DNA from 4 places in the Enterococcus montenegrensis genome. Region 1 is predicted to be linked to each of the others. Evidence: predicted binding sites of a transcription regulator. Region 1 holds the regulator's gene; each other region holds the start of a gene.
What was found. Region 1 encodes NrdR, which represses ribonucleotide reductase genes. Its sites were predicted from a motif close to ACACNATATATNGTGT; they were not measured.

Region 1 (8,367 bases):
GCTTTCCGTTAGGATTTTTAGGGCTATGGATTGTCCAATTGATTTTAGTCTTTGTTTTAGCAGCTAAAGCCAAGAAAAATCCTGCTATGACCATTGCCGGATTTCTGATCTATTCCTTATTAAATGGGTTAACGTTGACTGCAACGCTACTACATTACGATATTAATACTATTTACGTTGCTTTTGGTGCAGCGACAGCAACCTTTGCAGCGACAGCACTCTTTGGTGTCTTTACGAAAAAAGATTTATCTATGGTAGGTAGAATTGGTTTTATAGCTTTAATTGGGATTATTGTGACGATGTTGTTAAATGGTTTTATTTTACACAGTGGTCCAATGGAGTATTTGCTTTCAATTGTGACCGTGTTTGTCTTTGCCGGTTTGACAGCTTATGATCACCAAATGATTAAAGCTTATTACAAACAAAGTCGTGGAACAGAAAATACTGGTATTGCAGTTTTTGTAGCCTTACAACTTTACTTAGACTTTATTAACTTGCTGCTAGCCTTCTTACGTATTTTTGGTCGCGACTAGTTTTATAAACGAAAAAAGAATTTGCGGCATTTTGCTGCAAGTTCTTTTTTTTAAAAGAAATTTTAAGTCTTACGAGAAAGTTTGCTTTTAGTGTTCAAAGATTAAAGAGATTTCATCAGACTTTCCTATTTCAAAATTATCGCTTTTTAGGTGCTTTGATTTTTAAATTACTAGTCAATAATCATCGCTAGTTTACTGGAACTTTGTTAGAATAAAGAGGAACTTTTGTGGGATTGCAATAAAATGTTGCTAGAAAACCAACGAGATAAGGAGAATTTCCATGACGAAGAAAAAACTTTTATTAGTGGATGGCAATAGCGTGGCTTACCGAGCTTTTTTTGCGTTGCATAATTCGCTGGAGCGTTTTAAAAATAAGAATGGCTTGCATACTAATGCGATTTACGCTTTTAATACAATGTTTGATAATGTAATGGCCAAAGAAAAACCAACGCATGTTTTGGTGGCCTTTGATGCAGGTAAAACGACATTTCGAACTGAAATGTATCAAGACTACAAAGCCGGACGAGCAAAAACTCCAGGTGAATTTCGTGAACAACTTCCTTATATTCGTGAATTAATTACAGCTTTAGGGGTCAAGTATTACGAGTTAGAAAATTATGAAGCTGATGATATTATCGGCACTTTGGCGACACAAGTGGACAAAAATGAATTTGAAGTCGTGGTGTTATCTGGTGATCGCGATTTAACACAATTAGCCAGTGATGATGTGACGGTTGATATTACAGTAAAAGGGGTCAGTGAAATTGAAGCCTACACACCTGCGCATATTGCTGAAAAATATGATGGTTTAACCCCTAAGCAAATTATTGATATGAAAGGTTTAGCTGGCGATACCTCAGATAATATCCCCGGTGTAACCAAAGTGGGGGAGAAAACCGCCATCAAGCTATTAAAAGAGTATGGCTCAGTTGAAGGAATTTATGAAAATATCGATAAAATAAAAAAAAGTAAAATGAAAGAAAATCTGATTCATGACCAAGAACAAGCCTTTTTATCAAAAAAATTAGCTACAATTGATACCGCAGCGCCAGTGACGATTAAAATTGAAGAATTAACATATGCAGGCAAAGATTTGGATAAATTGGTGCCATTTTATAAAGAAATGGACTTCAAACAATTTTTAAGTAAGTTAAATATCGTAGAAGACCCAGCTGATTTGGCAGAAATTATGTTTGAGGTGGTGGATGAATTTACCGCTGAAATGTTTCAAGCAGACATGGCCCTATATCCCGAGATGTTATCTGATAATTATCATTTGGCTGATATTGTGGGGGTTGCTTGGGGAAATGGGCAGAAAATTTATGTGACTGATAATTTAGCTGTGTTTGAAAATCACGATTTTCTAAATTGGCTTGAGGAAAAAAACAATAAAAAGACCTATGATGCCAAACGTACCTATATTGCTTTAAACCGTTATGCCAAACGACCACAAGGTATTACGTTTGATGTTTTACTGGCTGCGTATTTGTTAGATACAAACGATAGTAACAACGATATCGCAGGTGTAGCCGAACATTATGGTTTTACTGACATTCAAACAGATGAAGCTGTTTATGGCAAGGGTGCTAAAAAAGGGCTGCCTGAAAATATGGAAGATTTTTATGCCCACTTGGCCCGTAAAGTAAAAGCAATTTTGTTTTTAAGTGAAAAACTAGATGAAGATTTAAAAGAAAAAAATCAAAGTGATTTATTTTATCAGATGGAGTTGCCTTTATCACAAATTTTAGCTGAAATGGAAATCGCTGGCATCACAGTCGATAGCAAACGCCTTTTGGATATGAAAGGCGAGTTTGCCACACGCCTTCATGAAATTGAAGAAAAAATTTACGCAGAAGCCAAAGAAGAGTTTAACTTAAATTCGCCAAAACAATTAGGTGTTATTCTTTTTGAAAAAATGGGGCTTCCGGTGATCAAAAAGACAAAAACAGGCTATTCAACAGCTGTCGATGTTTTAGAGCAATTACAAGACCAAGCGCCGATTGTGGCGGATATTTTAACGTATCGTCAGATTGCTAAAATTCAGTCGACCTATGTTGAAGGCTTATTAAAAGTCATTCAACCGGACCAAAAAATCCATACGCGTTATGTTCAAACCTTGACTCAAACGGGCCGCTTAAGTTCGGTTGATCCTAATTTACAAAATATTCCTATTCGCTTAGAAGAAGGGCGTAAAATTCGACAAGCCTTTATTCCCCGAGCTAAAGACTGGGTGATTTATTCCTCTGACTATTCGCAAATTGAACTACGGGTATTGGCACATATTTCAGATGATGAGCATTTAAAAGAAGCCTTCTTAGAAGGTCAAGATATTCACGCCAGCACAGCAATGCGGGTTTTTGGGATTGAAAAGGCTGAAGATGTGACGCCAAATATGCGTCGTCAAGCAAAAGCGGTGAATTTTGGAATTGTTTATGGTATATCTGATTATGGTTTATCACAAAATCTAGGAATTTCCAGAAAAGCAGCACAACAATACATTGATACTTATTTTGAAAAGTATCCTGGGGTTAAAAAATATATGGAAAGTATCGTTCGGGATGCAAAAGATAAAGGGTATGTTGAAACCCTGTATCATCGTCGCCGCTATCTTCCAGATATTAATGCTCGGAATTTTAATGTGCGCTCTTTTGCAGAACGCACCGCAATTAACACTCCTATTCAAGGAAGTGCCGCTGATATTTTGAAAATCGCCATGATTGACCTGGCAAAACGGTTGCAAGAAGAAAGTTTATCAGCTGTTATGTTACTGCAAGTCCATGATGAGTTGGTTTTTGAAGTGCCAGAAAATGAACTAGAAAAATTGGATAAACTAGTCAAAGATGTCATGGAAAATGCCGTGGCATTACACGTACCCCTTGTCACAGATAGTAGTTGGGGCAAGACGTGGTATGATGCCAAATAAGAAGGTGAAAAAATGCCAGAATTACCAGAAGTTGAAACAGTCAGAAAAGGGTTGTTACAACTTGTTTTAAATAAAGAAATTGCAACTGTAACTGTTTTTTGGCCCAAAATTATCGCAGCGCCAGAAGTTGAGATTTTTAAAAGCGAATTAGTCGGACAAAAAATTGAAACGATTGGGCGTAGAGGAAAATATTTAATTTTTGAACTTTCCGATTATGAGTTGATCTCCCACTTGCGAATGGAGGGGAAATACGAGTTCTTTTCATCAGACACAAAAGCACTCGTGACAAAACATACCCATGTTATTTTTCACTTTACCGATGGTAGTCAATTGCAATATCGGGATGTGCGTAAATTTGGTCGAATGGCACTTGTTTTAAAAGGTGAGGCCCAAAATTTTAAAGGGATTGCCCAGTTAGGTCCTGAACCAACCCCGGAAACGTTTAAGCTAGCCCAGTTTAAATCAGATTTGAAAAAAACTAAACGGGAGATTAAACCGGCTTTATTGGATCAAAAAATGGTGACAGGCTTAGGCAATATTTATGTTGATGAGGCGCTGTGGTTAGCAAAAATTCATCCCATGCAGCCTTGTGATAGCTTAAATGATGCCCAGATTAAACGTCTGCGCCTTTGTATTATTGATGTTTTAAACAGAGCAGTGGCAGCTGGTGGAACGACTGTACGCACATATTTAAACGCATTAGGAAAAGCGGGAAGCTTCCAATTGTCTTTAAACGTTTATGGTAAAGGGGGCCAGCCGTGTCCACGGTGCCAAACTCCGATTGAAAAAATTAAAGTGGCGCAAAGAGGAACGCATCTATGTCCCCACTGTCAAAAACTAATCTTGAGGTGATGAAGATGAGTTTTGTTTTAGGCATTACTGGTGGCATTGCCAGTGGCAAAAGTACAGTTGTGAATGTCTTTAAAGAAAAGGGCTTTCCCGTGGTCGACGGGGATGTCGTAGCTAGAAATATTGTTGCCCCTGGGCAACCTGCACTGGCAGAAATCGCAGCTACTTTTGGTTTAGAGATGATACAAGCTGACGGAAAACTAAATCGCAAAAAATTAGGGGCGCTCATCTTTCAAGATGACAAGAAACGACAACAACTTGATAAATTAATGAATCCTTATTTGCGGCAGCAAATTAAAGCTGAGATTGCAGCTGGTAAAAAGACAAGTCCATTAGTCGTGGCAGATATCCCTTTGATGTATGAAGGTCATTATGATCATTACATGGATGAAGTTGCCGTAGTTTATGTGGACTTTTTAGAGCAAAAAAAAAGATTGATGGCCCGTGATTTGATTGATGAAAAAACAGCAGAAGTTAAGATAAAAAGCCAAATGCCGCTAATCGAAAAAAAGAAATTAGCCGATACCGTTTTTGATAATACCGGCAGTAAAGCAAAAACAGTTCAGCAAGTATTAAATTGGTTAGCTGTTCATTTCAAAAATGAATCATGAGTTTTTATAATGAATAAGTCTGAAAGCTTTGGGATAAATAATCCTGAAGCTTTTTTGCAAGCAAAAGTAAGATTGCCACAAAAAATAAATCACGTTACAAAGATAAGCCTATAAAGCTTTTTTTATGACACATTTTATGCACCAACGTTTTTTTTAATAAATTATCAGGCGCTAATTTGGCACTGAAATGTGATAGTTTTTTAAATTATTCATTCAAAAGCAGACAAACACAGTCTTTTCTTAGGTACAAGACAATACAACACAATTTTTTTCTGTTATAATATAAGCAAAATTCCTAGAAATTAAATGAGGTGAGAAGATGCGTTGTCCAAAATGTCACCATAATAGTTCCCGAGTTGTTGATAGTCGTCAAACCGATGATGGGCGTACGATTCGAAGAAGAAGAGAATGTGAAAACTGCGGCTTTCGTTTTACGACCTTTGAAAAAATAGAAGCAGCACCTTTATTGGTTATTAAGAAAAATGGTGAACGAGAAGAATTCAACCGTGAAAAAATTTTACGTGGGTTAATCCGTTCGGCAGAAAAACGGCCTGTTGCAATGGAGCAAATGGAGCAAATCGTGGATCATGTGGAAAATCGTGTCCGCTCTTTAGGTGAAAATGAAGTATCGACGACTTTAATTGGTGAATATGTGATGGAGGATTTAGTGGATGTGGATGAAATCGCCTATATTCGCTTTGCCAGTGTTTATCGTCAGTTCAAAGATATGTCGGTTTTCTTAAAAGAATTACAAGATATTGTCGCCAAAGCAAATGGCAAGGACACAACAGAATAAAATTGGAGGCTGCATTTTTTGGAATATGCCTATGAAGCCAACTTACAACCAAAAGCAATTTATGAAGTGAAAAAAAGTTTGCCTTTAACTCGTGACGCAGAGAAGTCTTTAGTTAATTTGTATCAGCCGATTATTGGGGCCGATGCGCTAGCTTTATATTTTTGCTTATTACAAGATTTTGAAGATACACAAGAAAATTATACCCATTTGGAGTTGCTTAATGCCTTAGATATGGGATTATCAGCACTGAAGGCAGCCAAAAAACGCCTAGAAGGTATCGGATTGTTAAAAACTTACTACAGGGAACAACCCGAAGTTCGTTTTTTATATGTCTTAATGGAGCCGTTAGCTCCTCAAGACTTTTTGGCAGATGAATTAATGTCTTTTTTACTTGTAGTAAAAGTAGGACAAAATAAGTTTCGACAATTAAATCGACGCTTTAAGCCGGAAAGTGTCAATACGGCTGGTTATCAAGATGTAACGACAAAGTTTGGTTCGGTATATAGTTTTTCTCAAAATGAATACCAAGCCAATCAACCAGTTATTGAAGCGGCCGTAAAAGAGGCACCGCAGGATGTGGCGCAGTTACCGCTAGCTGAAAATCAGTTGAACTGGACTTTATTACGAGATTTAGCTACCAAAAAATTTATTAATCCAACCCAAATAACCGACACCTTAAAAGATAGTCTTACGCTATATCATGAGATGTTTGGTTACGATGAACTGCAATTGACAAATTTAATGGCTGAAGCTGTATCTTTAACCGACGGCACAATTGATGTACGAAAATTAAAAAACGTCGTTTATAAACAAAGTCAAGATCTTTTACCGGAAAAAAAAGCAGTTGTCTTAAATTACAACAGCGACACACAACTTCGCCGCAAAAATACGCTATTGGCTCAAGGCTTTACTGAAGCTGATTGGTATCGGATTTTAGACAGCGAGGCCTTAGCACCGATGGAATACTTGGTGAAATTAAAAGCTGCTAAAGGTGGCTATGTGACCAAAAATGAAGAGTGGCTTTTAACCGATTTGGTACAAAAGTCACCATTGCCAACGTCAGTTATTAATATTTTATTGAATTACTTGTTAGTAACACAAAATAAAGCCCAATTGCCGCAAGCTTTAACCAATCAAATTGCTAATGATTGGTCGCAAAATAAAATTAATACACCAGAAGCGGCCATTAAGTATGTGCAAACGACGGTAAATGAAAAGCAAGTTGCCAAAGAACAACGGCAAAAAAATGGTGGGAGAGTACAAAATATTGTCAAAAAAGAAGACGTCCCCGATTGGTCAAAAAAACAGTCGACGAGTGATCCAAGTCGTAAAGCTGAAATTGACAAGATGATGCGGGAATATTTCAATGATGAAGAAGGTGAAAAATAATGGAAGATGTCGGCAAAGGTGTCAACGAACTATTTGAACGGCGGAATTTTCAGCAAAAGTATGATGAAATGATGCAAGAAGTTTTGGCTGATCCAACTGTTAAAAAGTTTTTGGCTGAAAATAAAGATAAGTTAACACAAGCAGATGTGAAAAAAAGCTATCCAAAATTGTATGAGTTTGTCCAAGAAAAACGCAAATTCACATTAAATGATCCCACCATGATGGCCCCAGGTTATGAGCCGCGCTTGGTTTTGAACTTTCATTATATTGACGTCGCCTATGTCCCCACTGAAGACTTATTGGAGCGCCGTAAACAAGAGGAGATTAAAAATCGGGTCAGTACGATTGATATCCCAAAAGATATTCGTAACGCGAATATGAAAAATTTCGACAAAACAGATGCCCGCGAGGAAGCTCTGTTTGAAACGATGAAGTTTGTTAAAAACTATACAGAAAATGCGCAGGTTTTCCATAAAGGACTGTATTTAGCTGGCGATTTTGGTGTGGGCAAGACATATTTATTAGGTGCGATGGCAAATGAGTTGGCAAAACGCGGCTATACTTCAATGATGGTGCATATGCCAACCTTTACTTCGATGATGAAAAGTTCTGTAGCCGATAATACGGTCGCAGAAAAACTAGAAAATGTGAAAAAGCCTAAAATTTTAATTTTGGACGATGTCGGGGCAGATGCGTTAACAGCTTGGACGAGAGACGAAATTTTCGGTGTTATCTTGCAATATCGCATGCAAGAACAATTGCCGACTTTCTTCACTTCTAATTTCACAATGGATGGTTTGGAGAATCATTTGCGCCTAACCAAGACCGCAGATGAACCATTAAAAGCCAAACGGATTATGGAACGTATTCGTTATTTAGCAAAAGAGATTATCATGTCAGGACCTAATCGCCGTAATGAATAAAATGAATTGACACGAATTTTCTTTTGCAGAAATTTTGTGTCAATTTTTTCGAAATAAAAATCAATGATGCGCAAATTTTTTTAAAGGAGAACACAACATGAACGAACAAGAACTGTCACAACGCCTGACAGTCGTGGGCAATGCAGTCCCTAAAGGCGCACGCTTAGCTGATATTGGCTCAGATCATGCTTATCTGCCAGTTGCATTAATGCTAGCAGGGAAAATTTCTTATGCCGTGTGTGGAGAGGTAGTAAAAGGTCCTTTTCATTCGGCACAAAAACAAGTCGCCAAAAGTGGTCTAAACAATCAAATTGTTGTACGTTTAGCCGATGGTTTAGCAGCT
Region 2 (8,367 bases), 540 kb from region 1:
AAAAACACTTATACCAAACATAATCAAACATAAAACAAATGTTTTTGCTTTTCTCACTCAAAATATTCCTTGCTAAATCAACAATTTAAATAAAATACTATTAGAAAATTTGCGAATTGAATAACACAGCAAACCCACACAAAAAAACGTTTGCATTTTAACTTTTTTTGTCATTTTACTAAAATTTTTACTTACTTTTATAAAAATCTATTTAGATTTCCAATTAGTTAAAAGAAACTGCTATACTAAATAGGTATAGACAGGAGGAATTTGCATGATTCGAATTGAAACCAGTCAGACAGAAACTATTGAACCTTTATTAAGAGAAGTTTTCACAGCGCAATATCAGGCACAATTTCACGATGAATTGCCCAAAAAACACGAAAGACTTGCCATTGCCGCAACCTTAGCAGATGAATTAGTCGGCGGATTAATCGCCAAGCAAGATTTTGAAAATCTTCACGTCAGTCTGTTAGCTGTCAAACCAGAATTTCAAAACCAAAAAATCGGCTCCCGACTTTTACAAGCCTTAGGTGATTGGGCACAAGAAGAAGGTGTGATTAACTTAACCTTAACAACCAAAAGTTATCAAGCCGTTGAATTTTATCAAAAAAATGGTTTTACCATCTTTGGCAGCCTACCGGATACACCAATGCGGGGCGTCACCAAATACTACTTATATAAACGTGTCACAAAATAGCGTTGCCTTTTTACGCTTCATAAAAAGAAGGGCTTTACCAATTTTTCTTCACGCTCAAAAACAAGAGGCGGTTTTTTCTCAACTTTTCTTCCTATTTTTAAATAGCGCAATAAGGGGCTATGACAAGGATTTTGTCATAGCCCCTTATTTTACTTTTACAATTACTAAAACTGTTCCGGTTTTTTCACAGGACAACTTGTTTTACAATCTTCACAACTGCTGCCTTTTTTTACTTGACGGTAAACAACAAAGGCTGCTGCGCCAAAAATTAAGAGACTTAAAATTATCGTTGCTACCATTTATTTCACTTCCTCTTTTAATTGATGCATTGAAATGACATCATTTTTAGGTGCGGGTGTTTTACGAATTAGTAAGAACAGACCGTAGGCTAAGACCGCTGCTGCTAAAATAGTAGCCGCGTTCATTGGGCCTCCTTCAAAGATAACCCGGCCAAATTGATAGACGACAAAGCTTACCGCATAAGCTAAACCACATTGGTAGCCCACTGCGATCCAAGTCCATTTCGCATTGCCCATTTCCCGATGAATCGCGCCAATTGCTGCAAAACACGGTGCACATAGCAAATTGAACACTAAAAATGAGTAAGCCGCTACTGGTGTAAAGGCTGCTTGTAATGGTCCCCAAATTTCTACACCATTTTCAGAAACTTCATCTAAATGACTAAACAAAATGCCAAATGTGTTGATCACATTTTCCTTGGCGATCAGTCCAGTAATTGTTGCAACTGCACCTTGCCAATTTCCCCAACCTAATGGTGCAAACAATGGCGCAATCACACGACCTAAATTCGCTAAAATACTTTGATTGCCATCAACTGCTTTTAAGGTAAAGCTGTAATTGGACATAAACCACAAAACGATACTGGAGACAAAAATAATCGTCCCTGCTTTTTTAATGAAGGAAAATCCCCGATCAAAAGTTTGGCGGAAAACATTTTTGACTTGTGGCAAATGATAAGCGGGTAATTCCATAATAAATGGTGCGGGATCACCGGCAAATAAGTGCGTTTTTTTCAAGGCAATGCCTGACAAAACAATTGCGGATACGCCAATGAAATAGGCAGACGGTGCAACCCAACTTGCTTGTGGGAAAAAGGCACCGGCAACTAAGGCAATGATTGGTAATTTCGCAGAACAAGGCATAAAGGTCGTTACCATAACCGTCATACGACGATCTTTCTCATTTTCAATTGTGCGACTCGCCATAACCCCCGGCACACCACAACCGGTTGCAATCAACATGGGGATAAAGGATTTACCAGATAAACCAAACTTACGGAATAGGCGATCCATTACAAAAGCAATCCGTGCCATATAACCACAATCTTCTAATAGTGACAAGCAGAAAAAGAGCACTAATAATTGTGGGACAAAACCTAAGACAGCTCCGACACCGGCAATAATGCCATTTAAAATTAGATCTTGCATCCAAGCGGCAACGTGCCATGCTGCGAGATTTTTCGTAACAAAATCCGGTACGACTGTTCCAAACAAGACATCGTTGACCCAATCTGTTCCCATGACTCCAATTGTTTGGATAGACAGATAATAAATCCCCCACATAACAAAGGCAAAAATTGGAAGTGCCAAGAAACGATTGGTCACGATTTGATCGATTTTATCGCTGATAGTTAAGCGTAATTCATTTTCATTAACGGTACATAATGCCATTAGGCGCGCGATAAATTCATAACGCTCATTTACCAAAATGGCATCACTCGTATCATCAAAGATTTTTTCTGTAATGGCAATAATTTCGTTAATTTCTTTACGCTGAATTTTACTTAAATCTAAATTTTCTGTTGCCAATTCATCTTTTTCAAATAATTTTGCAGCATAAAAACGTGCTTGTTTTTGCGCAACAGTATTGCCTAAGACGTCAATAATTTCAGTTAAGGCTGCTTCTAAACGCTCATCATAAGTTGGATATGTCGTTTCAGGAGGAAATTTTTCCGCTGCTTGCGTACTTTTATGAATCAATTCCTGTAAACCTTGTTTTTTCAAGGCACTCATGCTCACTACCGGAATACCTAAGCCATAAGCTAATTTGTCCAAGTTAATGGTTTTGCCGCTTTTTCTGATGAGATCCATCATATTCAATCCCAAAACAACAGGAATACCTGTTTCCATAAGCTGCGTCGTTAGATATAAATTACGTTCCAAATTAGTCGCATCGACAATATTGATGATCGTATTAGGTGAACCTGTTAATAAATAATCTCTGGCAACAATTTCTTCTGGAGTATAAGGAGATAAAGAATAAATCCCAGGCAAATCTTGAATGGTAATATTTTTTTGTTTCTTTAATGTACCGGATTTACGCTCAACAGTAACCCCCGGCCAATTTCCCACGGATTGCATGGAACCTGTTAATTGGTTAAATGTACTTGTTTTCCCACTGTTGGGATTCCCCGCTAAAGCAAATTGCAAGTTTTCCATACTATCCCTCCTTTTTTAACTCCACTAAAATATACTCTGCTTCACTTTTTCTTAAAGATAATTCATAGCCACGCAAATTAATTTCAATGGGATCGCCTAATGGTGCTAATTTACGGACCGTTATCACAACATTTTTAGTCAAGCCCATATCCATTAAGCGGCGTTTGACCGCACCTTCGCCAAATATTTTAATAACTTTGCCTTTATCTCCTACTGCTAATTGATCTAAAGATAAGACTTCTTCTTTTTTTGCAGCTGGCTCGACGATAATTGCTTCTAATAAACTCTGGTCTAAAGCTAGGCGCGCATTTTGAACTAGGACAATTCCGTCTTGACCTTTACTTTTTAACAACACAACATGACTGCCGGGCAACAATCCTAAGTTTTGTAAATGCTTTTGAACTTCTGCTTGCGCTGTTACTTCTTTCACAACAAAGGTTTGATTGGGTGCAACTTCTGCTAATTTTTTCATGAATACTCCTTTACTGACAGGAATCAATTGCGACTGATAATTATTCTCATTTAGAATAAGGTCTACCGCTAGCAAAGTCAATCAAATTTAAAATATTGTAATATTTTTCACATATTAATAATTATTCTAATTTAGAACTAGACCATTTTCTATTCTCATCATGAAAATAGAAAAGAAAACTTGTCCTTCTGCTATCTTTTCAACTTGTCTACCCCAAAACCACAATGTATAGTGTGTTTATTATTACAAAACACAATATCTAGTGTTTTTCGTTTGACTTTTAGTTTTACTTCTCTATACTGAGAATATAAAGAATTAAGGGGGCATTATCATGACGATTACATTATTTTCAAAAAACAACTGCATGCAATGTAAAATGACAAAACGCTTTTTAACTGAGAATCATGTCAGTTTTAAAGAAGTTAACATAGATGAAGAGCCAAACGCATTGAACTTTCTAAAAGAACAAGGTTTCAAAAGTGTGCCGGTAACAACTGCTGGTGAAACAACAATCATCGGTTTTAGACCGGACCAATTACGTAGTCTTGCTTCTTAAACGCATTTAACCGAGGTTGTATCCTAGACAAAATAGCAGCAGTCTAACTGGCAGATTTTATTTTACAAAATAGTGGAAAATTATTTTTACCAGTTATACAAGCGTATTTTGCAATTTACGGGGACACCTCCTTTTTTTCGCATTTTTTTATTTTTTAGAGCCTAAAAAAAAAGAAAGTTGGTCCTTCCATGAGTTTAAAAGAGTTAAAAGATGTTAGTTACTACAAACTAAATAACGAAATCAATCGCCCTGTTAATGGTCAAATTCCATTAAACAAAGATCAAGAAGCTCTGCAAGCTTTTTTCAAGGAAAATGTGTTACCAAATACCAAGCAATTCGCTACATTTAATGAAAAACTGGAATATCTTGTAGCGCAAGATTATTTGGAAGCAGAGTTTCTAACACATTATTCTGCTGCATTTATTACAAAATTATACGACTTTTTATTAGCCCAAAACTTCACCTTCAAATCGTTTATGGCAGCCTATAAATTTTATTCGCAATATGCCTTAAAAACCAATGATGGTGCTTTTTATTTAGAAAATTACGAAGATCGTGTCGCAATTAACGCCTTGTATTTTGCTGCAGGCGATGAAGAGTTGGCGTTAACTTTAGCCGATGAAATGATTCATCAACGTTATCAACCCGCAACGCCTTCTTTTTTGAACGCAGGACGCAAACGCCGAGGAGAATTAGTGTCTTGTTTTCTAATTCAAATTACCGATGATATGAATTCAATCGGCCGCGGCTTAAATTCTGCATTGCAACTTTCTCGAATTGGCGGAGGAGTCGGGATTACATTATCCAACTTGCGGGAAGCCGGAGCGCCAATTAAAGGCTATGAGGGTGCTGCAAGTGGTGTAATGCCGGTTATGAAATTATTTGAAGATTCCTTTAGCTACTCGAATCAATTGGGGCAACGACAAGGTGCAGGGGTAGTTTACTTAAATGTCTTCCATCCGGATATTATGGCTTTCTTATCGGCAAAAAAAGAAAACGCCGATGAAAAAATCCGTGTGAAAACTTTATCCCTAGGTGTATTAGTTCCCGATAAATTTTACGAGTTAACCCGTAACAACGAAGATATGTATTTATTTAGCCCTTACAGTGTCGAAAAAGAATACGGCGTTCCCTTCTCTTATATCGATATCACTGCAGAATACGACAACTTAGTTAAAAATCCGAATATCCGTAAGCAAAAAATCAAAGCACGGGAATTGGAAAATGAAATTGCTAAATTACAACAAGAATCCGGCTATCCTTATATTATCAATATCGATACAGCTAATCGTGAAAATCCGATTGATGGCAAAATTATCATGAGCAATTTGTGTTCAGAAGTACTGCAAGTCCAAACTCCATCTGTTTTAAATGGACGTCAAGAATATGAAATCTTAGGTACGGACATCTCTTGTAATTTAGGTTCAACCAATATTGTTAACTTAATGGCTAGCCCTGATTTTGGTAAATCGGTCCGAGCTATGACACGCGCACTAACCTTTGTAACCGATAATTCTCATATCGATGTAGTCCCTTCCATTGCCCACGGAAATGACCAAGCTCATACAATCGGACTAGGCGGCATGGGCTTGCACACTTTCTTTGCTAAAAATCAATTGGTTTACGGTTCAAAAGAATCCGTTGAATTTACTGATATCTATTTTATGTTGTTAAATTACTGGACCTTAGTCGAAAGTAATAAAATTGCTAAAGAACGCCAGCAATCTTTTTACAACTTTGAAAAATCAGCCTATGCTGATGGCAGCTATTTTGATAAATATATTGCTGAAAATCATATGCCCCAATCTGCTAAGGTGAAAGAATTATTTGACGGCATTTTCATTCCGACAGGTGAAGATTGGGCCAAATTAAAAGCAGCCATTCAAAAAGATGGCTTGTATCATCAAAACCGCTTAGCAGTGGCGCCAAATGGTTCTATTTCCTATATTAATGACACAAGTGCCAGCTTACATCCTATTACTCGGATGATTGAAGAACGTCAAGAAAAGAAAATTGGTAAAATTTACTATCCAGCGCCTTATCTCTCAAATGAGACACTACCTTATTACACATCAGCTTATGATATGGATATGCGCAAAGTTATCGACGTTTATGCCGCAGCCCAACAACACATTGATCAAGGTATGAGCTTAACGCTGTTTATGCGTTCTGACATTCCCAAGGGCCTTTATGAATGGAAAACGGCAACCACCAAACAAACGACCCGTGACTTGAATATTTTGCGTCACTACGCTTTTCATAAAGGCATTAAATCGATTTATTACGTCCGTACCTTTACCGACGATGCAGAAGAAATCGGCAGCAACCAATGTGAAAGTTGTGTCATTTAACCCTTAATTAAAAGTGAAAAAAATAAAGGGCTTGTTTTAACAGCTTGCATTTTTTGCGAGCAAGCTGTTAAAACAATTACGATTAGGAGGCAGATCATGGCAACTTATTATGAAGCCATTAACTGGAACGAAATTGAAGATATTATCGATAAATCCACTTGGGAAAAACTAACCGAACAATTTTGGTTAGATACCAGAATTCCGCTATCAAACGACTTGGATGACTGGCGGACTTTATCAGAACTTGAAAAACAAACAGTAGGCCACGTTTTTGGCGGGCTGACCTTATTAGATACCGTCCAATCTGAAAGCGGAATGGATCAATTACGAAAAGATGTCCGTACCCCCCATGAAGAAGCGGTATTGAATAATATTCAATTTATGGAATCTGTCCATGCCAAAAGTTACTCATCGATTTTTTCAACCTTAAATACAAAATCAGAAATTGACGAAATCTTTGAATGGACCAACACGAATCCATATTTACAAAAAAAGGCCGAACGAATCAATGAAATTTATAAAAACGGCACACCTTTGGAAAAGAAAATCGCCAGTGTCTTTTTGGAGACATTCTTGTTTTACTCTGGTTTTTATACACCTTTGTATTATCTAGGTAATAATAAATTGGCCAATGTCGCTGAAATTATTAAATTGATTATCCGCGATGAATCTGTTCACGGAACGTATATTGGCTATAAATTTCAATTGGGTTTTAACGAACTGGATGAAACCAAACAAGAAGACTTAAAAAATTGGATGTATGATTTATTATATGAATTGTATGAAAATGAAGAACGTTATACCGAAGAATTATATGATGAAATCGGCTGGACTGAAGAAGTAAAAACCTTCTTACGTTACAACGCCAATAAAGCATTGATGAACTTAGGACAAGATCCGCTTTTCCCAGATACTGCCGATGATGTTAACCCGATTGTTATGAACGGAATTTCAACTGGGACAAGCAATCACGACTTCTTCTCCCAAGTCGGCAATGGTTATTTATTAGGTCAAGTTGAAGCAATGGAAGATGACGACTATAACTTTGGTCTTTAAGTAAAAAAAAGACTTCGCAAATTCCATTTTCTTTTGACTACTACTAGTGTCATAACAAATTAGTTCAAAAAAGCACCGCTACAATTATGATTATTACAATTGCCAGAATTTCACGGCAATTATGTAATGAAAATAATTTGGCGGTGCTTTTTCGTCTATTATAGGAAGTATAAGTTGTCCACCAGAAAAAGATTGATCTAACGGCTTTAGCCCTGTCTAGCTTTTTGAACTAACTCGTTGCGACAATAAGCCAAAATTTGAAAAAATGGAACCGCTATGTATCAGGATTTTGGTCTTCTATCTCTGGAGTGAATCATTCCTTTAACTTCTCTTATGTTACACTAAAAGGGTGTAAATTCCGTTAACAAAAGAGGTGTCAAATGATTACAGTGTATTTAGCCTGTGGTGGCTTAATTTTCACAGCGCTCCTTGGTTTTGTACTTTTTATCGCCCATTATCTAACTTTCTCAGGTTATCTTGCTTTTATTTTTTTAGGTACTTTTTTAGCTGCGCTAACGCCTCCATTTGTTTGGCTTTTATTAGGGCTATTCTTTGGCAGTGCGATTTTCATCCATGCGATTAAAAAAGTTGCTAGTAACCAATTCGATACAATTGGCAAAAAAGGAGCCCAGCGAGATGCTGAACAGCTTTTGGCTAATAGCCTGCCCGTTCTTGTTGCTGGCTTATTAGCACAATTTTTTCCCGCGACTTTTAACTGGTCAGAAATTATGACAGCTCTGATCGCAGTCAGTTCTGCAGACACTTGGGCTTCT
Region 3 (8,367 bases), 730 kb from region 1:
ATTTTTCTTTTGCATAACTCACATGTTCCCAAATCGCTGCCAAGACTTGATCTTCTGTCATTTTTAATTTGTATTGCATATGCACATCACTCGTTGCCAAAAAGACATGAATTTGAGGAAACTTAGCATGTTGCAACGCTTCATAAGCACGATCAATATCTTTTTTCTGGCACCGCGCTAAGCCAGCTACCGTCATAGTGGTTGCCGCTTTGGCAATTGCTGTTACAGCCTCAAAATCTCCCTCTGAAGCAATCGGAAAGCCCGCTTCAATTGTATCAATGCCCCATTTTTCTAACTGTAAGGCAATCTGCACCTTTTCTTTCGTATTAAAATTAACACCGGGAGTTTGTTCGCCATCCCGTAGCGTTGTGTCAAAAAATTGAATCTCACGCATGTAATTCCCTCCTTGATGCGGTAATTTGCAATGTGCAACAGCTTTTATCTCCAAAAAAATTTATAAAAAAAGCATTCCATTAAGGTTTTAACCGTTAATGCAATGCGAATAGGACTCTTAAATTACCAAAAGAGTCCTAGGCTATAATAATAAATTCATCATGAATGTCGAAGTTGTCATTTTCATCACCTGCTTGTTTGTTACAAATATCATAAAGCTTCGTGAAAATGATGTCAACAGTTTATTCTAAATTTTCTGAATATTCTTTTATATTTGTTTTCAAAATTTGGTTACTCTTACGCATAAGATTAAACATACTTGGGTAGACAGACTTTTTTACTACGGAGCTACAAACTCTTTTTGAATCGTTTGATTTTTTTCATTGCCCATTCATAGTGACTCGCTGTTGCAGAAACAAAATAGCTTCCTAAGGTACTGCCTCCCACCCACGGAAATACTCCTTTTTCAAATAATTCTTCATTCGAAAATGTCTTAGCCAAATCCATAACTTGGTAATGCGTTTTAGCTATAAGTTGCAACGCCTCTTCATAACTGGTATTTTGATGTTTTAAAAAAAATTCCTCATTCATTTTCCCATAAGTTTTCCAATTATAGCCAGCTTTTAAAAACTGCTTTGCTTTTCCTTTTTGATTGGCCGCTACCCAATCTAACAGCAGCTTGTGCCATTCATACAGATGCACGAAAACATCCCGTAAATTTTTATCCCGCTGCCAATGTGCTTGCTTTTCCTTTTCAACGTCAAAGGTGAAATTTTGCGTTAAACTTTCCTGTGGCAGTGTGTCTAATAATTCCATCATATTAAGATAAGTATCATTTCCTGCTTGAAGTAACGCTTCTTTTGTTTTTGGTCTTGCCATTTTAATCCTCCCTAAGTTTTTAATAATCAGCCTACCACTTAAAATAAATTGTCTACTATTTCATTATGCCGTTATCCCTATAGGAGGCGTCAAGTGAAAACTAATCCTACCACTTGAAATATTCTTTATTTCCAATATTTTCGCATTTAATAAAAAGAAGCCTGTCAGTTTTCATAACTACCAAATACAAGTAGCACTATAACGACAAACTTTTTCCCAACAGCCTAAATTTTTTTAAGATTACAAAAAAACGCTAAGAACAGCGATAAAACTGCTCTTAACGTTTTTACACTTATTTTATTTTTCTACCTATTCAGCAGCTAAAGCAGCCATTGTAATGTAGTTGTAAGGTTGGTTAAAGTGTGGCAAGAAGAAGATATCCAATAATTTTAATTCGTCGATTGTAACGTGTTTGCTGATTGCCAGCGAGAACATATGGATTGCCATGGAAATATCTTCGGTGGAAGACATTTGTGCACCGACAATTCGACGTGAAGACGCTTCGTAAACGATACGAATTTTCACATCGCCATTTTCTTCTTTAATAAAACCAGGTTTTTGCAAGTCTTCGTAGTCCGTGTATTTAACTTCCATGTTGTTCTTTTGGGCTGCAGCAACAGACAAGCCTGTTGAAACCATATTAAAGCCAAAAATTGAAATACCATTTGAGCCTTGAACGCCAGCAGATTCAACCGGTGTGCCACCAATATTATGACCCGCCACAATTCCTGTACGAACAGCATTAGAGGCAAGTGCAATATAAGTCGTAGCATCAAGTGCATTAGAGTAAATGGTCGCACAATCTCCGACTGCATAAACATCTGGATCACTTGTTTGTTGGTGACGATCAACTAAATAAGCCCCATTAGCAAATAATTCTAAATGATCTTTTCCTAATTGTGCATTTGGCCCAAAACCAATCGCATTAATAACCATGTCCACTGGGTATTCGCCTTTTTCAGAAACAACGGCATCTACGCGGCTATCACCTTTATATTCTTTGATCAATTCTCCAAAATGTAATTCAATCCCGTGATCTGCCAAATTTTTATCCATATCATCTGTAAACCATTTATCATAATATGAAGGCAATGAACGATCAGCAGCATCAAATAATAAGACATTTTTGCCTCGGCGTTTTGCTGCTTCTGCAATTTCTACACCGATATAACCAGCACCAATGACAGCCACTGTTTTTACACTGTCTCGTGCCATTTCGCGATCAACATCTTGTCCTTCTTGGAATAATTTCAAGAAGTGAATTCCGTCTAAATCGTGACCGGGTACTTTAGGTGAAATTGGGCGAGAACCTGTGGCTAAAATAATTTTGTCATAATTTTCTTCAAACGTAGAACCGTCTTTTTTCTCGCAATGAACGATTTTTTTGTTAAAATCAACGCTGGTTACAGAAGTTTCCATATAAATTTTGGCGCCTTTTTCTTCAAATGCTTCTTTATTTGTATAAAAAAGGTCTTGATAACCATCTATTTGACGGCCTACCCACAAGGCAGTGCCGCAACCCAAGTAACTTAAGTTCGTATTGCGGTCGATCATCACGACTTCTTGATCTGGGTAATTATCTAATAATGTATTTGCAGCAGCAATTCCGGCATGGTTAGTTCCGACAATAATCGTTTTTGTCATTTTTTATTCCTCCAATAATAAACTCATTCATACTACTTTTTTCACAAACTTTTTCAAAAAAGAGAAAAAAGCAATTCTGAAAAAATAAGTGTGAAACAATCTATTTTCTGTTTCCGTTTACATTCTAGAAAAAAAAGAAGCTAAAGGCGATCATTCTGCTTGTGAATCTCTATTGCCTTATTTATAACAGGAGTTTTCATTCTAAAGCTTGCGATAATACGTTTTCAATATTAGAAATTTATGAGATAAAATATTTTTCACAATAATTATTCTAAAATAATAAATATTTTTAAGTGAAATGACATATCTGTTTTAGCTTAATTTGTTTTTAGTATTTTTTTTAGCTAAAATGCAACTAACAAACCACAAAGGAGACGCGCCAATGAAGCAGCCTGCCCCACCTCAATTACCAGTTTTAATTAAAAATGATTTTTTTATTGAAGATGAAGCCTACTTTGAAGCAAATCGTTTTACTAATAGCGATCACAGCTATTTAACTGGTAAAAACATCATCATTCGTCAAAGTGAATTAGAAAAAATCACCTTGCATAAAACCCGCCTGGACAATTTCGAGGCTAGCAACGTGATTTTTCGTAATTGTGATTTTTCCAATATTGAATGGCTTAAAGCCAGCTTTCATCAAGTAATTTTTGAACAATGTAAGCTCACGGGAGCCAATTTTGCAGAAAGTTATTTACGCGATTGTCAATTTCACGACTGTCTTTGTGACTTTGTCTCTTTTAGTCAAGGAAATTTGAAAGTTGTGACTTTCGCCAATTGTCGCCTGACTGATAGTGAATTTTACAATCTGAAATGGCAACATATAAACTTCATTAACAATGATTTAACAGGTAGTAATTGGGGCCATACATCTTTAAACAAGCTTGATTTTAGCAATAACAAATTTTATCGCATCATTTTAGAGCAAGAAAACTTGCGCGGGCTCATTGTCAATTCCCAACAAGCCTTAGTTATTGCAGCTAGTCTGGGGCTTGTTATTAAAGATTAGCTTATTTAATTCGGCGCCACATAGCCAAAAGCATCCAAACAGATAAGCCAATGCTGATCAACATTGCAATCCCCCAACCAAAAACAGAATTGGAGAATGGCAGCGGAACATTCATGCCAAAAAAGCCCGTAACAATCGTCGGTACCGTAAGCAATAACGACCAAATAGTTAAAAATTTCATCGTATCATTCAAATTATTATTTAAAAGATTATTATAGGCACCTGAAAGTTGGTCAATAACTTGAGCAGCTAAATTCGTCATCTCCACTGCTTGCTTGGCTTCAATTAGAGCATCTTCCAATTGCTCTTTTTCATTATCTTGCAGGCGATGGAAAATATTCAAGGCGCGGATTTGTTGCAATAAGACCGCATTTTGTTTGGTCGCTGTTACTAAATAGACCAAACCAATTTCAAGGTCAGAAAGTTCCAGTAAATTTTTATTTGTCGTCTTTTCCCGCAGTTTTTGATTTAAACGCATCCGCTCACTGTTCACTTCTTCAATCAAAGGAAAAAAAGAATCTGAGATTAAAAATAGCGTGTGGAACAATAAGCTGTATTCACTTTGTTTACTATTTTTGTGGAGTAAATTCTCCATCATATCTGCTACATAGCTGGTATGCTCTGTCGTAAAAGAAAAAAGATGATGTTCTTTAATAATAAAAGTCATCGGACTTGTTTCATAATGATTATCTGTTTTATGGCGATGAGGCACGTTATAAACCAGTAAAAAAGCATGTTCTTCGGGATCATATTCTACCCGCGCGCGTTCGTTTTTATCTAAAGAATATGTCAGCATCTCATCACTTAACTGGTACTTTTCTTGTAATTCACTTAAAGTGGTGACACTGTGATTATCGACTTGGACCCAATAAGAGGCGCCTTGATTAAATTCTCTTTTATGTTCCATATTCCACCTCATTTGATTTTCTATCTTCAATTATAACAAAAAACGCTGGAATCCCTATTCATAAGCCTGGATTCCAGCGTTTTACTTTTTAGCCGATAAATTCTAATTGGCGAATTTCTGCCAACTTGTCATCAATCAGTTGGATAACTTCTTTTGCCGCTACTTCATCTTCCACGAAATTCAACAGATCGCCATCAATTTGTAATTTTGGACTCTCGTGATAGTTTTCAAACCACGCATCATAACGACGATTTAATTCTTGATAATAATCGTAAAGACTTGGATCATATTCCAATTGTTCAAACTCGCGGCCACGTTTTTTAATTCGCGCTAACATCGTTTCAAAGGACACTTTGATGTGAACCAATAAATCAGGATGCTTTTTTTGAGCGGCAAATGGCAATTCTTGCATCATATTGGCCAACAATTCATCGTACACTTGTACTTCTGTGGCAGTTGCCCGACCCAAATCAGCATTTAAATGAAATAATAAAGAATCTTCATAGATCGAACGATCCAAAACATTGTCTTCGTGTTGCAATGCTTTTTTTATACTATCAAATCGTTTATTCAAAAAGTAAATTTGCAATAAAAAAGCATATTTATTGGGATCTTGATAAAATAAGGGCAATACTTCATTATCATCAACTGATTCATAAAATGCTTCGCTGTTTAAATGATTGGCAATCATTTCTGTTAAACTTGATTTACCTGCGCCAATGGTACCTGCTAATACAATCACACTCATGGACCTCCAACTCACCTATCACTAAATATTGTGTTTTTTCTCTACCTGACACACTATACCCCACAACATCTTGTTGCGTCAAATAAGAAAGTACTCACAAAAACAGGTACTATTTTGATAAAATCCGCTACCAATATGGCTTAAAAATTAGAACAAGCCACCTGAGTGAAAAAAATTATTTGACTGACAAAAAAATAGCTTTCTATAGTTTACCTTTATAAATGCAATGAATTTAAAAAAAGAAGTTAAAAAAATCTCTTAAGAAAAAATTGAAAAGCGTTGAAATTTTTCATAAACCCTTAACGATTCGCTTAATTTTTAGTAGAATGGACAAGCAGTACATATTTTGTTTTATTTAAATATAAAAAGAAATGAGGCATTTGCATGAAATCCAGTGGTGAAGGTAATGCCAATGGAAAAATTATTTTGATGGGGGAACATTCTGTTGTCTATGGAAAACCCGCCATCGCTTTTCCTTTCCAACCGACCCATGTCACAGCTGAAATAACCGACCACATTTACGACGTATTACGTTCGGGTTATTTTGTCGATCCCTTAGCGAAGGCACCAAAAAGTCTGGAAAATATTAAAACACTCATTCACCAATTGCGTCATGACTTTTCTACGCCACCAGTACAAATTACAATTTCTAGTACCATTCCCGCTGAAAGAGGAATGGGATCAAGCGCTGCTGTTGCGGTAGCCATTACCCGGGCATTTTTTGATTGGCAAAATTTACCCCTAAGCCATGAGCTTTTATTAACCTATGTAAATTATGCTGAGAAAATTTCCCATGGGAATCCAAGTGGCATTGATGCTGCAGCCACAGCCGGTGATGAACCGATTTTATTTCAAAAAGGCGCAGCTTTTGAGACTTTTCCTATCAACATCAATGGCTTTTTAATTGTGGCAGATACCGGTGTTAAAGGCAAAACCCGCCAAACTGTTAAAGCAGTCGCGCAACGTTTTGAACAAGATAATAAGACTACTGGTCATTTAATTAATGAGCTAGGAGACTTAACTTTAAAAGCTAAAAAGGCTATTTTAAATAATCAAGCCGCGTATCTGGGAGAACTAATGAATGCTGCCCAAAAAAACTTAGCCGCCCTACAAGTAAGCGATCAAACATTGGATAATTTAATTATGGTGGCCAATCAAAATGGCGCACTAGGCGCTAAACTAACTGGTGGTGGTAAGGGTGGCTGCATGATCGCCCTAGCTTCAGATTACAGTACCGCCAAAAAAATTACGACCGCTTTAACTAACCAAGGTGCCAAAGCAACTTGGATTCAAGAATTAGGAGTTTATCAATATGCTTAAAGGAAGTGCCCGGGCACACACCAATATCGCCTTAATCAAATACTGGGGCAAAGCCAATGAAGAATTAATTATTCCCATGAACAACAGTCTCTCATTAACTTTAGATGCTTTTTATACCGAGACGACGGTAATATTTTCAGAAGATTTAACAGCAGATACCTTTTATTTAGATGATATTTTACAAGATGAAAAAAGCACAGAAAAAGTCAGCCGCTTTTTAGACTTAGTGCGCAAAATGGCAACTTGTCCGCTTTTCGCTGAAGTAAAAAGTTATAATCATGTTCCTTATGCCGCTGGTTTAGCTTCATCTTCAAGCGGCTTAGCCGCCCTAGCTGCCGCTTGCAACCAAGCGCTGCAATTAGATTTGTCTGATCGGGATTTATCCCGCTTAGCGCGCCGTGGTTCAGGTTCTGCTTGTCGCAGTATTTTCCCTGGTTTTGTGGAATGGCAAAAAGGTAACAGCGATGAAACTTCTTTTGCTGAAGTGGTGCCAAGCAATGGCTGGGAAAATGAACTGGCAATGCTCTTTATTTTGATTAACGATCAAGAAAAAGATGTTTCCAGCCGTGATGGTATGCGACGAACAGTCGAAACTTCAGCCTTTTATGAAGGTTGGTTGCAAACGGCACCGCAAGATTTAGCCAGTGCTAAAATTGCCATCCACGCGCAAGATTTTAATAAGTTAGGTAGCATCGCTGAAAACAATGCTTTAAAAATGCACGGCACGACATTAGCAGCCGTACCACCATTTACTTATTGGTCACCTGACAGTTTAAAAGCAATGCAGGCGGTCAGAAAAATGCGGGCAGCAGGAATCCCTTGTTATTTCACCATGGATGCTGGACCAAATGTTAAAGTATTATGCCTGAAAAAAGATGCTGAAAAAATCAAAGCTAAATTACGTGATTATTTTGCAGCAGATCAGCTTGTCACCGCTTTTAGCGGTCCAGGAATTACGTATTTATAAATGGAGACACATTACAGGGGGAAAAAGAAATGTTAGTGGAAGCTTCGGCTCCAGGAAAACTTTATATTGCAGGAGAATATGCCGTGGTTGAAGCTGGGCACCCTGCAATTATTATCGCCGTTGATCAATTTATCACAGTTACCATCACAAAAGCCACAAAAAGTGGTAGCATCCAATCGGCGCAATACAGTGAATTACCAGTAAAATGGACGCGCCGCGGTGGCGAACTGGTTTTAGATATTCGGGAAAATCCATTTCATTATATTTTGGCAGCAATTAAAATCACCGAAAAATATGCCCAAGAACAAGGCAAACAATTGGCTTTCTTTGATTTAAAGGTCACAAGTGAATTGGATAACTCTAATGGTCGTAAATACGGTCTTGGTTCCAGCGGAGCGGTAACAGTCGCAACAGTAAAAGCATTAAGTGCGTTTTATGAACTTTCGCTAACTCCCATGATGACTTTTAAACTCGCAGCCTTATCTCACCTAGAAGTGCAA
Region 4 (8,367 bases), 720 kb from region 1:
TCTTCTAAAATGTCTAATACTGTGTCTTTCATTATTCATTCTCCTCTTTTAAATTAATTTATCTAAAATTCCTGAAAAAATCATAAAGCTAAAGCATACTGCCTGAAAGTTTAAGAAGATTGCCAATCCATGGGTAAACTTATTTGACGGTAAATTTTTATGTTTTTTCTTATAACGCAACCAGGCATCGGTTAAACAAATCAACGTAGCATGGTATAAACCATAGACGATATAATACCAAGCCAAACCGTGCCAGACCCCCATAATTAAAAAGAGGGCAAAGTAACCAACATTTGAAGCAACGATCCGACTTTTGAATACTTTCTTTTTCAATAAAGTAAACATTAAACGCATGTAAATGTAATCACGGAACCAAAAAGACAACGTCATATGCCAACGATTCCAAAACTCCTTGATGTTCCAAGCTAAAAATGGTTTATTAAAGTTCATTGGTGTTTCGTAACCCAAAATATTACTCGTTCCAACTGCGAACAAACTATACCCTGCAAAATCAAAGAATAAATACATACTATAAACATACATATATAAAACTAAGGCCCATGAGATACCGCCATTGACGATTGTGGCCCGCTCAAGTGGTGGTAACAAAACTGAACCAAAGTAATAGCCGATAATAAACTTATATAAGAAACCGACAAAAATGCGATGAATACCAGTACCTAAAAGATCCACATATTTTTCTGGCGTCGGAGGATTATCTAAGTCCTTATCAAACCGCCGGAAGCGATCAATTGGCCCAGAAGAAATCGTTGGGAAAAACAATAGAAACTGGATGTAATGCCAAACTTTATACGATTTAATCATGCCATCACGAGTTTCCATAATCATTTGTACCGATTTAAAGGTCAAATAAGAAATCCCTAAAAACCCTAATATAGAACTATGACCACCATTGAAAAAAGGTGTGACTTTGGTAATGGCTAAAGGCAAAATTGCCAAGACAACGGCGGTATAAAAGACGCCACTGCTATTTTTTTGCTGGCGATATAAAAAATAGAGGTAAACCAGTAACGTTTGCCAAACAACATAGACAATCAGCGCTACCCCTTGATGCCAACTTGCACCGCCAAAACTAACGTATAAGAAAAATAACGTCACAAGGGTTTGGTAAAAAGAAGGCCTTTTACCTGCAATCAACATACTTAAAATCAGTGGAATAAACGCAACGAGCAATAATAAAAAGTATTTAGGATCTGCATAGGGAATACTATGTGGAAAGACCATTAGCCGTTCACCTCATTTATCAGACCCTTACGATCGATTTTACCGTTTGCACTACGAGGTAATTGTTCCACATAAACAAAGCGTTGTGGGATCATGTAATCCATCACACCTTCAGCTAGTTCAGCTTTAATGGCTTTGGTTAATTGAAATTCTTTAGCAAAATCATTTTCATTGGCGACTACAAAAGCAACCAATTGCTGTACCTTGTGATCTTGATACTTGGGTACCACTGTCGCTTGTTTAACTAGCGATACTTGGTTTAAATGATGATCTACGTCTTCTAATTCAATGCGATAGCCATGAAGTTTCACTTGAAAATCAATGCGGCCTTCGTAACGTAATAATCCATCTGCTGGTAAACTCCCCGCATCTCCGGTTCGATAAGCCCAGTTACCATCTAATAAAAAGAAAGCTTGAGCGGTTTTTTCAGGATTATTCAAATAACCTTTTGAAACACTTGGTCCAGAAATGACAATTTCACCAACCTCACCGGCTGCTAAGACATTCATTTCATCCATAATGGTTACTTTTGTATCCTCTTTTACATACCCAATTGGTAAGCGGTCAACTTGTTCTAATAATGCAGGAGTAATTTCCACACCAGAAATCGCCACTGTCGCTTCTGTAGGACCATAGGTATTGTAAATATGAGCCGCAGGAAAACGTTCCAATAAACTTTGAGCCGTTTTTTTCGTTAACTCTTCACCACAAAAGATAAATGTAGTTAAACTTGGAATGTTTTTTGCGTTGAATTCTTTTTCCATCAAGCAAATATCCATAAATGATGGTGTTGAAACCCAAACTTCCAATGCCAATTTTGGTAATGTGGCAAATAAGGTCTTAAAATCGTTGATAATTTCTTTTTTCAAAGGAACTAAAGAGCCCCCTGAACACAATGCTGGATAAACATCAAAGACAGATAAATCAAATGAGTACGGGGCTTGTGATAAAAAGCGACTTTGCTCTGGTAAAACAAAATCAGTTAGCGTCCAATTTACAAAGGATAATAAATTGTTATGACTAATTTGTACCCCTTTTGGAACCCCTGTGGTACCTGAGGTGAAAATTAGATAATAATTTTCATCATTTTGAACACTTTCAAATTTCGCCACAGTTTGTTTTGCAGCAAAAATTTCTGCTAATGCATTTGGTGTTATTACTTCACAGTCAGAAGAAATATCAGGCCACGCTTCCACACTAATGATTAACGCAGGTTGCGCTACATTTAAAATCAACTCTACCCGATCATTTGGCGTATTAGCTTCGATGGGGATATAGGCATGTCCTGCTTTACTAGCACCTAAAAAAGCGGCTAACATTTCAAATTCTAAATCACCGTAAACTACAATAGGTCTTCTATCAGCAAATTTTTTAGCTAAAAAGGTAGCAAGCTGATCTGACCATCTTTTTAACTGACCATAGGTATACTCTTTTTCGTCAATATAGGCGATACGATTTGGTTCTTTTACGCTCCAAGAATCAATTTGTTCAATAATGTTTGTTACAGTCATCTGCTCTCACCTCTTAAAATTCGTTGTAAATAAATGTGCCGCCCTGAATGTTCTTGTAGTGATACAAATAAATCAGAATCAGTAGGACACAGAAGTAAAAGAGCGTTTTGCCAATAAATGTTAACCAATAATGGGTGTTTTCTTTTTGCAACCAATTTTTCATTATCACTCTCTCCTTTTCAATTGAAGTATAGAGTATTTGTTTAATTTAGAACATTTTTTCAACTTACAGTAAAAAGAAGAATCTAACACTTTCGTCACTTAAGCCCTTTCAATTTACTCACTTAAAAGGCTTTATCTAATTACCATCGTTACTGATTTTTTTAATATGTAACACACCTTTAATACTCACGGCATTTTCCTGAAATGAATTCTATTTTAAAGAAGCGTGCTATTTTAGAAAGCAGACCAAAATACACCCTAATAAAATCTTTTCTAGTCTGCAAGATGCAGTAAAAAGATTTTATTAGGGTGTATTTCACACAGGTATTATCCTCAGCTTTCCCAGCTGTGTAAGAAAAATTTGACTGTTAAAATATAGGCGACTAAATAAATCACTGCGACGATACCGCAGAATAAATAAGCGAGCCAATAACTACCGTTGGTGACAAATTGGGACCATGTATAAATCGCAAACCCGGCATGACCACACACCAATAAAACTGGGGGAGCAAAAATCCAAGCATTTTGATAATACAAGTTGCGCTTCATTTGTTTACGACTAACCCCTAATTTTTGCAACAACAAGAAGTCTTTTTTACCATTTTCAACTTCTGAAAGTTGCCGCAACATGACAATCGCAGCAGTAGTAATCGAAGCAATCATACCTAGAAATGTTGCCACATACATGAAAATTCCCGCTTCTCTTGTGGCCCTGCGTACAATTGGAAAACGACTCGTATGATTTAACCGGGAATAGTTTCCAGTAAAAGCATGGGGAGTAGCATTCTTCAATACTTTGGTGGTAATTTCACCTTTTAATTTGTCATTTTTATACGTAAAGTCATAGTAAATATCATTTCCCCAATCAGATTTCAACTCTTTTTCAACTGAAGTTGCTAGTTGCTCTTCATCTTTTGTCTTTACATTGACCATAGCAATGGTGTAGTCAACCCCTTGAATACTCTGAAACTGTTCATCTGGTAAAACCAATACCCCAGCAGCATAGCGCAACAAAGCATCCCCCAGCAAATCCGAATAAAAATGTTCTACTTTAATATCTAGCCCATTTGGCAACGTCACTTGGCGGCTGAGCTCGCTGACACTGTTAAACATCATATAATTATAATCAAATAAAATGCCACGATTAACCTGTAATGGCTCAATTTTGGGCAAATCAGGATGCTGTGCCTGAAATTTTTGATAGTCACTAAAGCGTAAAATATTAATTAAATTAAATTGCTCCATTTCTTCACTACTGAAAAGTTTTAGTGCAAAGCGGCCTGCTGTGACTTTATACTGTAAATTTTGGGTCGTGGTTACCTTGCCATCATTTTCACGAACGATGGCTTCTAGCTTTCCCAGTTCACTGCTATGCACTTGAAAGTCAGTTGGCGTTTCATTTTGACTGACGCGACTTTGAATACTAACAAGAGAAATTGCACCGCCAATTAATGCAATGGCTAATGATGTCAAAATAGTAAGCAGTGCCAAAGAACGCCAATTTTTTAATATAGCGACCAAACTGCGACTACGTTCGTAATAGTTTAGACCTTGATAACGACTTTTCTTTTTATCAAGAAAATAAAAAATAGTTTTTAAACCATAGCGATAAAATAAATACGTGCCGATAATACAAGCAAGTAAAATACCTCCCGGTAGCCAAATTAAAATAGAAAAACTTTTTGTCAGTAAGAAAAAACGAAAAATTAGCGGTCGAATAAATACAGCAGCCAAATAGCCACAGCTAATTAACAAAACACTGAAAATACCTAATTTAATTTCATAAGGCTTTGTCTTTAACTTTTGCAAGTCAAACTGTGACTTAACCGAGAACACACCATCCACTTGCTTTTTAGATAAAACAATAATGTTTTGAAATGCACTGATAATAAAAACAAAAAGAAAAACAGCCGCAGTAACCTGAACAGATTGCCATGAAAAAAACAAGGTACTCGTAACATCTAAAGCCATTGCCTTTACTAAAATCATGGAAAAAAGTTTGGAAAAAATGACACCCAGACTAATCCCCACTAAAAATGCCAATAAGTTCAAGGCAAAAATTTCGACTAACGATTGTAAAATAATCCGCCGCCGTTTTAAACCAAACAATTGGTAAAGTGCAACTTCTTGCTGCCGTTTTGCGATAAAAAAGCGATTGGCACTTAATACAAAAAAGACCATCATCACAATGACAAAAAAACTACCAATCGTTAAAATATTCTCAATTTTTATATCTTGGCTAGCCCTTTTTGTTAGTGGCTGATCATGCGTCATGGCATTAAAAGAATAATAAATCATCACCGCCATCGTGATACTAATTAAATAAACGCCGTAATTGCGAAATTGTTTTAAAAAACTACGCCAGGATAATTTATAAAGCATTTCGTCGTCCCCCACCGCCTAAAGTTGCCTGCATATCAATCACCTGTTCAAAGAAATTCTGCCTGCTACCTCTTTTAACAACCTCAGAAAAAAAGACTCCATCTTTAATAAATAAAATGCGATTGCAATAACTTGCGGTATAGGGGTCGTGGGTTACCATTAAAATGGTTTTATTTTGCTTTTGATTTAATTCGCTTAAATAATACAGTAACTCCGTGGCAGATTTTGAATCAAGGGCACCTGTTGGTTCATCGGCAAAAATAATCCGTGGTCGCACGACTAAAGCACGGGCAGCTGCCACCCGTTGTCTTTGTCCTACCGATAACTCTTCTGGATAACGATGTAAAATAGCTTTAATTCCTAATAAGTCAGCTGCTTCTGTCACGCGGCTTTCAATCTCTTCGACTTTTAAAAAATCAATTGCCAAAGGCAAGATGATATTATCTTTGGCTGTAAGCGTAGGCAATAAATTAAACTCTTGAAAAATAAAGCCCAAATCTTTACGGCGAAAATCACTTAACTGATCTTCTTTTAGTGCAGTCAGATCTTGTCCGTCCACTTTTACTGTTCCAAAAGTCGGCAGGGCAATGGAAGCTAATATATTCATTAAAGTCGTTTTTCCCGCACCGCTTGGTCCCATGATGCCGACAAATTCTCCTTCATCAACACTAAAGGACAGATTATCTAGCACTTTGGTCTGATTAAAACGATTTCCATATGTTTTACTCAAATGTTTTACTTCTATTATTTTTTCATATTTCAACCTCATTTAGTCCTTTTGTTAAATAATTTAAGACAACTTACTTATTATCTTTATGGTAGCACAAGGTGTTTTAAATGCGCAGTTTTTAAGGTAAGTCAAGGGAAAAATTTAAACAAAAATTTTTTCTTGTGCACCATTCATCTTTTTATGCAAATTTCTGTTTTTTATAAATAGCAAAAACCTATCCCTATCTGTTTTCAATATTTTTACATATTTTTTATACACTAGATATAGTGTTTAATAGTATTAAATTAAAACAATGGCACTATATATAGTTGTGTTTTTGGTTGCACCTGACTTACTTTTCGGCTATCATAATATGTGAGTTCAGACACAATAGTCTGCTGATTAAGCTGGTCTTTTCTAACTAGTTAACAGTAAAGGACATGGTTTAAGAAATAAAGGAGTGAGCAAAAATGATGGATTTAAAAAATGAGCAGCTAGCACGCGAGGTGCATCCCCAACTGCAAACCATTAAAATCATTAAACGAGACGGACGCCTAATGGATTTTGATGACCAAAAAATTTACGATGCTTTGGTTAAGGCAAAACAACAAATTCACGGTGAATTATCCCCGATTGATCATGAACGTCTATTAGAAATTGTCGAGCGGATTGACGCTGAAATTGGCCAACGCTTTTCAACTGATGTCAAAATTTATGAAATCCAAAATATTGTCGAACACATCCTTTTAGAAAAAGGCGAATATGAAATCGCAGAAGCTTATATTAATTATCGCACCCGCCGCGATTTTGACCGTAGTAAGGCAACAGATATTAATTTTACAATTGGGCGTTTAATTAACAAAGATCAAAGTGTCGTCAATGAAAATGCCAATAAAGACAGTAATGTCTTCAATACACAACGGGATTTAACAGCCGGCATCGTTGGAAAATCGATTGGCTTAAAAATGTTACCGACACATGTCGCAAACGCACATCAAAAAGGTGATATTCATTACCATGATTTGGATTACCATCCCTATACCCCTATGACCAACTGCTGTTTAATTGATTTTAAGGGCATGCTAAATGATGGTTTTAAAATTGGCAATGCAGAAGTAGAATCACCAAAATCAATTCAAACTGCCACTGCCCAAATCTCACAAATTATCGCCAATGTAGCTTCTAGCCAATATGGCGGTTGTTCTGCTGATAGAACTGATGAGTTATTAGCACCTTTTGCAAAATTAAATTATCAAAAACATATGCAAGATGCACTAAAATGGATTGAAAATCCTAAACGGCGTGAAGAATATGCCAAAGCAAAAACCAAAAAAGATATTTTCGATGCGATGCAAAGTTTGGAATATGAAATTAATACTTTATTTACTTCAAATGGTCAAACTCCTTTCACTTCCCTTGGCTTTGGCCTTGGGACAAACTGGTTTGAAAGAGAGATTCAACGGGCTATTTTACAAATTCGTATTAATGGCCTAGGAAGTGAGAGACGAACTGCTATTTTTCCAAAATTGATTTTTTCAATTAAAAAAGGCGTTAATTCTAACCCCACTGATCCAAACTACGATATTAAACAATTGGCTTTGGAATGTGCAACAAAACGGATGTATCCTGATATTTTAAACTACGATAAAATTGTTGAATTGACAGGCAGTTTCAAAGTACCAATGGGTTGCCGTTCTTTTCTACAAGGTTGGCAAGATGAGTCAGGGCAAGAAGTAAACGTTGGTCGGATGAATTTAGGTGTGGTTACGTTAAACTTACCTCGTATCGCATTAGAGGCTGCTGGTGATCAAGATAAATTCTGGACACTTTTAGAAGAGCGCTTAGCAACTGTGAAAGATGCTTTGGTGTATCGCGTAGAGCGTTGTAAAGAAGCAATCCCTGCAAATGCCCCAATCTTATATATGTACGGTGCCTTTGGTAAACGTTTAAGCCGGACCGATGCCGTGAATGAATTATTTAAAAATAAGCGGGCAACTGTTTCATTAGGTTATATTGGCTTATATGAAGTTGCTTCTACTTTCTTTGGTGGTGCTTGGGAAAATAATCCGACTGCAAAAGACTTTACCTTAAGTATTGTCAAATCATTGAAAGCTCACGCTGATGATTGGGGTAATGAATATGGTTACCACTTTAGCGTTTATTCAACGCCAAGCGAAAGTTTGACAGATCGTTTTTGTCGTTTGGATACTGAAAAATTTGGTATCGTTGAAAACGTCACTGATAAAGAATACTATACCAACAGCTTCCATTATGATGTTCGTAAAAACCCAACACCTTTTGAAAAATTAGACTTTGAAAAAGATTATCCGAAATATTGTTCCGGTGGCTTTATTCACT

Region 2: a site for NrdR is predicted at 3,882-3,897, ahead of nrdH (glutaredoxin-like protein NrdH). Genes of this name have one in related genera too.
Region 3: a site for NrdR is predicted at 5,641-5,656, ahead of P3T75_RS02320 (deoxynucleoside kinase). Genes of this name have one in related genera too.
Region 4: a site for NrdR is predicted at 6,285-6,300, ahead of nrdD (anaerobic ribonucleoside-triphosphate reductase). Genes of this name have one in related genera too.

What each region holds. Positions count from the first base shown of each region.
Region 1 is NZ_CP120467.1:1,211,159-1,219,525, forward strand. It holds gene P3T75_RS05945 (Bax inhibitor-1/YccA family protein) at 1-533, shown strand, start outside; gene polA (DNA polymerase I) at 814-3,456, shown strand; gene mutM (DNA-formamidopyrimidine glycosylase) at 3,469-4,308, shown strand; gene coaE (dephospho-CoA kinase) at 4,314-4,916, shown strand; gene nrdR (transcriptional regulator NrdR) at 5,236-5,712, shown strand; gene P3T75_RS05970 (DnaD domain protein) at 5,731-7,101, shown strand; gene dnaI (primosomal protein DnaI) at 7,101-8,024, shown strand; gene P3T75_RS05980 (tRNA (adenine(22)-N(1))-methyltransferase) at 8,122-8,367, shown strand, end outside.
Region 2 is NZ_CP120467.1:666,682-675,048, reverse strand. It holds gene P3T75_RS03215 (GNAT family N-acetyltransferase) at 275-700, shown strand; gene P3T75_RS03210 (FeoB-associated Cys-rich membrane protein) at 865-999, opposite strand; gene feoB (ferrous iron transport protein B) at 1,000-3,159, opposite strand; gene P3T75_RS03200 (FeoA family protein) at 3,161-3,631, opposite strand; gene nrdH (glutaredoxin-like protein NrdH) at 3,963-4,187, shown strand; gene nrdE (class 1b ribonucleoside-diphosphate reductase subunit alpha) at 4,376-6,538, shown strand; gene nrdF (class 1b ribonucleoside-diphosphate reductase subunit beta) at 6,632-7,594, shown strand; gene P3T75_RS03180 (DUF92 domain-containing protein) at 7,975-8,367, shown strand, end outside.
Region 3 is NZ_CP120467.1:485,883-494,249, reverse strand. It holds gene P3T75_RS02345 (2-isopropylmalate synthase) at 1-394, opposite strand, end outside; gene P3T75_RS02340 (ClbS/DfsB family four-helix bundle protein) at 742-1,272, opposite strand; gene nox (H2O-forming NADH oxidase) at 1,582-2,916, opposite strand; gene P3T75_RS02330 (pentapeptide repeat-containing protein) at 3,299-3,925, shown strand; gene P3T75_RS02325 (magnesium transporter CorA family protein) at 3,927-4,832, opposite strand; gene P3T75_RS02320 (deoxynucleoside kinase) at 4,921-5,580, opposite strand; gene mvk (mevalonate kinase) at 5,965-6,900, shown strand; gene mvaD (diphosphomevalonate decarboxylase) at 6,893-7,867, shown strand; gene P3T75_RS02305 (phosphomevalonate kinase) at 7,897-8,367, shown strand, end outside.
Region 4 is NZ_CP120467.1:1,934,476-1,942,842, forward strand. It holds gene dltC (D-alanine--poly(phosphoribitol) ligase subunit DltC) at 1-32, opposite strand, end outside; gene dltB (D-alanyl-lipoteichoic acid biosynthesis protein DltB) at 49-1,245, opposite strand; gene dltA (D-alanine--poly(phosphoribitol) ligase subunit DltA) at 1,245-2,756, opposite strand; gene P3T75_RS09360 (teichoic acid D-Ala incorporation-associated protein DltX) at 2,770-2,919, opposite strand; gene P3T75_RS09365 (FtsX-like permease family protein) at 3,252-5,300, opposite strand; gene P3T75_RS09370 (ABC transporter ATP-binding protein) at 5,290-6,069, opposite strand; gene nrdD (anaerobic ribonucleoside-triphosphate reductase) at 6,480-8,367, shown strand, end outside.